3 regions of the Streptomyces sp. NPDC021019 genome follow, and region 2 is predicted to be linked to each of the others. Evidence: riboswitches for the same ligand, from Rfam matches in the RefSeq annotation. Region 2 holds a riboswitch; each other region holds the start of a gene.
The links. A riboswitch is a leader RNA that binds a small molecule or an ion and turns the genes downstream of it on or off. The one in region 2 is predicted to bind cyclic di-AMP.

Region 1 (2,256 bases), on a different contig from region 2:
GTTCGTGGGCGGCGACCTGTTCGCCGTCGCGGACACCCCGTACGGCGTGCGTGTGGTCGTCGGCGACGTACGCGGCAAGGGGCTGGACGCCGTCGAGGCGGTGGCGGTGATCATCGGGGCGTTCCGGGAGGCGGCCGAGCAGGAGCGTTCGCTGGAGGGTGTCGCGCAGCGGCTGGAGCGGGCGCTGGCCCGGGAGGGGACGCGGCGGTACGGGCTGGACGCCATGGAGGGGTTCGTCACCGCCGTGCTGGCCGAGATCCCGCCCGGTTCGGCTTCGTTGCGCCTCGTCAACCGCGGTCACCCCGAGCCGATCCTGCTGCATGCCGACGGCGCCCTGGAGGTGCTGGCGCCCTCGGTGCCCGCCATGCCGCTGGGGATGGACCTGGGGGTGTGGCCGGACCGCTCCGACGAGTGGGCGATGCCCGCCGGGGCGACGCTCCTCGCCTTCACGGACGGCCTGTCCGAGGCCCGGGACCCGAACGGGGTCTTCTACGATCCGGCGGCCCGGCTGCGCGGCCGGATCTTCCCCGGTCCGGAGGAGCTGCTGTCGGCGCTGACGGACGACGTACGACTGCACACCGGTGGGCGGACCACGGACGACATGGCGCTCATCGCGGTCGGGCGGCCGGCGGAGGGGCAGCCCGTGCCCCGGACGACGGTGAAGATCGTGGGCCGGGGCGATGACGCCGGGCGATGACACGGTGCGTAGTCGAAGGGCGCCGCTCCGCATAACATTTGACACACCGTCAGAAAAAGTGATGTGGCTGAGTCGCGGTCAAGTCGCCCGATTGCGCCCGGTTGCCACCCGTACATCCCTGCCGTGCTCGTTAATGATCAACAGGAACAGCTTGGAATAGGGCCTGTCCGTCTATTAACGTTCGATAACGCAGCGCGGTCGTCACAGCCGTCGTCAGAGACGGCGCCGCGCGCGAGCGCCGAATCCCGCAAGGGAACCGGGGAACCACCTACATGGGGTGAATCGGACGCCTGCGTCTCGTGAGAGACGGAGGGGCCCGTAGGAGACCTTCCTGCTCCGAACCCGTCAGCTAACCCGGTAGGCGAGAAGGAAGGAAAGGAGTGCGCCCACGTGGCGTCCAACAAGCCTGCCCCTGAGGCCCCGTCACCCTTCCGTGCCGACATCTTCGGTGGCGAGGAGCGCACCTGGGAGGAGTGGAACCCCACCGCGGAGTCCATCCGTCCCGTGCGCGGCAAGCACCGCGTGGCCAAGCAGCGTGGTCTGGCCCGTAGCTCCACCGTCCTCGGAGTCGGTGTCATAGCGGCCGTCGGTGCGGGCGGTATGGCCACCGCGCAGGACAAGGCGCCGGTCTCCATCTCTCTTCCCGATTCCATCGTGGACAACCTCCCCGACGCCAAGTCCCTTCCCGGCGTCGGGTCTTTGATGTCCGACGAGGCGGAGCCCGCCCCGGTCGCCGCGTCCGCGCCGCTCACCACCGCCGGCCTCACCACCGCCGAGGCCGAGCAGGGCACCGACGCGGGCGAGGCGCTGCGCGCCCGCATCCTCCAGCAGGCCGAGCAGCAGCAGGCCAGCGCCGACGCCGAGGCCAGGGCCGCCGCCGAGAAGGCAGCGGCCGAGAGCGCCGCCGCCGAGGCCAAGAAGCAGCAGGACGAGGCCGAGGCCGCGGCCGCCGCGAAGAAGAAGGCGGCCAAGGAAGCGGCGGAGAAGAAGAAGGAGGCCGAGCGGCTGGCCAAGCTCGCCGCCAGCTTCTCCCTCCCCACCTTCTCGTACACGATCACCTCGACCTACGGTCAGTCCGGCGCGCTCTGGTCCTCGGGCCAGCACACAGGTCTCGACTTCGCCGGGTCGGCCGGTGCGCCGCTCAAGGCCGTGCACAGCGGCACGATCACGTCGGCCGGCTACTCCGGTTCGTACGGCTACCGCACGGTCCTCGAACTCGAGGACGGCACGGAGATCTGGTACGCCCACCAGTCCTCGATCGAGGTCTCCGTCGGTCAGAAGGTCACCACCGGCCAGACCATCGGCCGCATGGGCGACAGCGGCAACGTCACCGGCGTCCACCTCCACCTGGAGGTCCGCACCGCGGGCGGTTCCGCGATGGACCCGATGGCCTGGCTCAACAGCAAGGGCCTGAACGTCTGACCTCCCGGCCCCGCGGCTGACGTCCTTCGTCGCCGCCCCGCAACCCCGGCAGCCCTGACGCACACCCCCCGACGTCAGGGCTGCCGGTCTGTCCGGGGACGGTACGGTCCGGCGGGCGGCGGAATACCGTCGCCGCC
Region 2 (2,256 bases):
CGAGCCTATCGGGCCCGGCCACGTCGGCCAGCCGACCGCCCGCCTCCTGGGACGAAAAAGGGCCCAAGAACCTGCATCACGGGACAAAACTCTAGAAACCTACTGAGCGGTAATGACAAGAGGTGAACACATGCGGGCCATCGGCGCCCCGCCGCCACGAAGAACCCGGCCCGGCGCGCTGGTGGGACGAGCGCGCCGGGCCGGGGAGCCGTGCGAGGAGAAGTGCCGCCGGACGCTTCTCCTCCGGGGAGGAGAGACGGCTGTTACTTCAGGTGGAGCTGCTGACCCGGGAAGATCAGGTCGGCGTCCTTGACGATGTCGTCGTTGAGCTTGAAGAGCTTGCTCCAGCCGCCCTTGACGCCCTCCGCCTCGGCGATGGTGCTCAGGGTGTCGCCGGCCTCGACCTTGTACTCGCCGTCGCCCTTCTGGACCTTCTCGCCGGTCGGGGTGGTGACGGTCTTCTTGCTCTCGGCCTTGGGGGCCTCGCGCTGCTCGGAGCGCGTGGTGGGCTGCTCGGCCTGGCGCTCGGGCTGCGCCTGCTCGGGCTTGCTCTCGCCGGAGCCGGAGCCGGTGTTCACGCCCGGGTCCACACCGTCGTTGGTGAGGCCGCCGGCGCCGGCGCAGGCCCAGGCGCCCGGGCCCTGCATGTCGAGGAGCTTCTCGGCGGTGGCGATCTGCTGGTCCTTGGAGGCCAGGTCGGCACGGGAGGCGTACTGCGTACCGCCGGCGGCGGCCCAGCTGGACTGCGAGAACTGCAGTCCGCCGTAGTAGCCGTTGCCGGTGTTGATGGACCAGTTGCCGCCGGACTCGCACTGGGCGACGGCGTCCCAGGTCTCGACGGAGGCGGCGGAAGCGTTGGTCGCGCCCATCAGCGGGACCGCGATGGCGGCACCGGTGACACCCGCGAGGGTGGCGATACGGGTGGCCTTGGACGGGCGGCGGTGCTTGCCCTTGCTGTTCAGCAGCATGGAACGAATCTCCTCACCGACGCCTACGAGGTGAGCTGTCGGGTTCGGGCTGATGAGTTGCCCGGTCGCGCGGTGCTGCTCGCGACTTCACCCCTAGCCGGTCCCGTACGTCCTCGTCGGTTCGACGAGGCGTCCGGACCCGGCGGCTTACCTGGGTCCCCCGCTCCTGCCTACGGCGCTTACGCGTCTGTTCCCTTCGACCGACGGCAGGATTCGGCGTGACGGTCGACGGGGCCCGCGGTGCGAGCGGTTCCGACCGTAAACACAGGCAACCCCGACATTCAAAGATGGACATAGGGGGCAATCAGCCCGAACTCGCCATGGCCTTGGGGGTGTTTCCGCAGGTGGGGGGCGATGCATCCGGACCAGCCGGACGGAGCGCGCCAGTTGAAGCAAAGAGACCCATGTCTCACTTACACAAAGTGGACATAGGCCTCTTAACTGCCTCGATTTTCGGGGGGTTTTCCCGATTCGCTCAGTTGGCGGCGGGCGTCTCGGCGCCCTCCGGCGCGGCCGGGTCCGCGCTCTTGCCCGCACCCCGGTCACCGTCCTCGACCGCACCCCGGTCCAGGCCCAGGTCCAGGTTCTGGCCGGGCAGGATCAGGTCCGGGTCGGAGCCCAGGAGGCCCCTGTTCGTCTCGTACAGGCCGGTCCAGCCGCCGGGGACCTCCTGGGCGTCGGCGATCGTCCAGAGGTTGTCCCCGGGCCGCACCGTGTACCCGTCGGCCGTCGCCGCGCCGCCGTCCCGCGCGTCGCCTTCGCCGCGCGAGGCGTGCCGGCCGGAGTCGCGGGGACCGTCCTGCCGGCCCGCGTCGGCCTCCTCGGGCGCGGGGGCGCCCCGGTGCTTGCCCCCCTTGCCGCCCTCGTCCGCCGAGGCGTCGGGGGCGGTGGAGGGGTCCGAGGCGTCGGGGGCGTCGGAGGCGGGCGGGGCGGAGGGCGTCACCGAGGAGTCGGGAGCCTCGCCCCCCTTCTCCGCGCCACCACTGCCGCTCCCGTCCGCCTCACCGCTCTTCCCGCCCTTGCCGGAGCCACCGGAGCCACCGGTTGAGTCCGCTTCGTCGGTCGGGGGAGAGGCCGGGTCGGCCGAGGGGTCCGTCGAGGGGTCCACCGACGGATCCGCGGACGGGGAGGTGCCCGGGTCGACGCCGGGCAGGCCGCCGTCCACCGCGAGGCCGGAGATCACCGCGCAGCTGGGCCACGCCTTCGGGCCCTGGTCGTCCAGGACCTTCTCGGCGACGGAGATCTGCTGCGATCGGCTCGCGAGGTCGGCGCGGGGCGCGAACGCGGT
Region 3 (2,256 bases), on a different contig from region 2:
GGATGTTGCGGATGGTCGCGCCCCGGAAGGCGTAGATCGACTGGTCCGCGTCGCCCACCACGCACAGCTCGGCGGGTGCGTCGGCCTCCCCGGCCGGGCCAACCAGCTCGCGTACCAGCGTGTACTGGGCGTGGTTGGTGTCCTGGTACTCGTCGACGAGGACGTGGCGGAAGCGGCGGCGGTAGTGCTCGGCGACGTCCGGGAAGGCCTGGAGGAGGTGGACCGTCGTCATGATGATGTCGTCGAAGTCCAGAGCGTTGGCCTCGCGCAGGCGGGCCTGGTAGAGCGCGTACGCCTGGGCCAGGGTCTTCTCGAACCCGTCCATGGCCTGCCCGGCGAAGGTCTCCTCGTCGATGAGCTCGTTCTTGAGGTTGGAGACCTTGGCGGTGAAGGACTTCGGCGGAAACTGCTTCGGGTCCAGGTCGAGGTCGCGGCAGACCAGGGCCATCAGGCGCTTGGAGTCGGCGGCGTCGTAGATCGAGAACGACGAGGTGAAGCCGAGCTTCTTCGACTCGCGGCGCAGGATGCGGACGCACGCGCTGTGGAAGGTCATGACCCACATGGCGTTGGCGCGGGGGCCGACGAGCTGCTCGACGCGCTCCTTCATCTCGCCCGCGGCCTTGTTGGTGAAGGTGATCGCGAGGATCTGGCCGGGGTGCGTCCCGCGCTCGGCCAGCAGGTGGGCGATGCGGTGGGTGAGGACGCGGGTCTTGCCGGAGCCGGCTCCGGCGACGATGAGCAGCGGGGACCCGGCGTGCACGACGGCGGCGCGCTGCTCGGTGTTCAACCCGTCGAGCAGGGCGGCGGAGTCGATCACCGGGCGCGCGTGACCGTCACGGTAGTACCCGTCCCGGGGCGGCGGGGGCGCGTCGTAGACGCCCCCGAAGAGACCCTCCGGCACCGCTTCGGGCGCGTGGTCCTCGGGGGGCGGCGGGGGGCCGTCCTCCGCGGGCTGGAGGCCGGTCAGGAAACTGTCGTCAAAGAGGCTGCTCATCGCCTCCCGAGTCTAGGCGGCCGGACTGACAACCTTCCGCCGAAGGCGAGAAGGGGCCGCTCACACCACACCGCCACCCGTACGCACGGGGACCGGACGGCGACGTTCCGTGAAGGAGTGCCCGGTCGGAGGGGGTGCCGGACGCCCGATCCGGAAAGGTCACGAAAATGTATCGGGCATATCGCTCATCGTCCTTCCCAGCGGCGGTGCCGGTTGGCTAGCGTGCTCGATCAGGTGATCCGTACCTCCCTGAGGCGAACCACGCCTGACGGACACCTCTGCCGAATCCGTCCTGCCGCGCCGGTGGTTCGGAACCGGGGACCCACACGCAGCACCGGGGTGAATCGGTCCGTGCCCTCGCGTCCGGACCGTAGGACAGCCTTCCGTTCCGTCCGAACCCGACAGCTAACCCGGTAGGCGGTCCACGGAAGGAGATGCCGGTCTTGGCATCGCATCGCAAGCCGCGCACGAAGGTGCGCACCACCACCCCCGCCGTCGGGCTGACGACGGCCGCGCTCGCCTCCGTGACGCTGCTCTCCACGCAGAGCGCCACGGCCGCACCGGCGGAGCCGAAGCCCGCCATCGAGGAAGTGCGGAAGAAGGTCGACGCCCTGTACCGACAGGCGGGCACCGCGACCCAGGAGTACAACCGGGCCAAGGCCGCCTCCGCGTCCCAGCAGACGAAGGTCGACACGCTGCTCTCCGACGTGGCGAAGCGTGCCGAGAAGATCAACGAGGCGCGCCGGGCGCTGGGCTCCTACGCCGCGGCCCAGTACCGCAACGGGGGCATCGCGCCCGCGGCGACGTTCTTCCTGGCGGACAACCCGCAGGGGTACTTCGACCAGAGCCGGCTGATGGACCGGGCGACGGAACGGCAGCAGAAGGCCGTCGACGAGGTCCGTACGCAGCAGGCCTCGGCGGCGAAGAAGCGCGCGGAGGCGGTGAAGAGCCTGGAGACCCTCACCGAGACGCAGGCCACGCTCGCCTCCAGCAAGAAGGACGTGCAGACCAAGCTCACCGAGGCCCGGGGCCTGCTGTCGAGGCTGACCGCCGAGGAGAAGGCGCGGCTTGCGGAGCTGGAGCGCGAGAAGGAGGCCGAGGCGAAGGAGAAGGCGGCGAAGCTGGCCGCCCGGCAGGCCGCCGAGGCGAAGGAGAAGGCCGAGGCCGAGGAGAAGGCCCGCGAAGAGGCGGCGAAGGAGTCCGGCGGCGGTTCGGGTACGGGATCCGGTTCCGGTCCGGGAACGGATCCGGGCTCCGGCTCC

Region 1: it holds a riboswitch for cyclic di-AMP, as region 2 does, so the genes downstream of both, ACH4RG_RS35750 (M23 family metallopeptidase) here and ACH4RG_RS23580 (transglycosylase family protein) in region 2, are expected to answer to the same signal.
Region 3: it holds a riboswitch for cyclic di-AMP, as region 2 does, so the genes downstream of both, ACH4RG_RS06195 (NlpC/P60 family protein) here and ACH4RG_RS23580 (transglycosylase family protein) in region 2, are expected to answer to the same signal.

What each region holds. Positions count from the first base shown of each region.
Region 1 covers NZ_JBIRQR010000012.1:83,520-85,775, forward strand. The annotation lists gene ACH4RG_RS35745 (PP2C family protein-serine/threonine phosphatase) at 1-697, shown strand, start outside; cyclic di-AMP (ydaO/yuaA leader) riboswitch at 924-1,076, shown strand; gene ACH4RG_RS35750 (M23 family metallopeptidase) at 1,088-2,119, shown strand.
Region 2 covers NZ_JBIRQR010000004.1:199,809-202,064, forward strand. The annotation lists gene ACH4RG_RS23580 (transglycosylase family protein) at 264-968, opposite strand; cyclic di-AMP (ydaO/yuaA leader) riboswitch at 974-1,156, opposite strand; gene ACH4RG_RS23585 (transglycosylase family protein) at 1,444-2,256, opposite strand, start outside.
Region 3 covers NZ_JBIRQR010000001.1:1,314,714-1,316,969, reverse strand. The annotation lists gene pcrA (DNA helicase PcrA) at 1-994, opposite strand, end outside; cyclic di-AMP (ydaO/yuaA leader) riboswitch at 1,264-1,430, shown strand; gene ACH4RG_RS06195 (NlpC/P60 family protein) at 1,429-2,256, shown strand, end outside.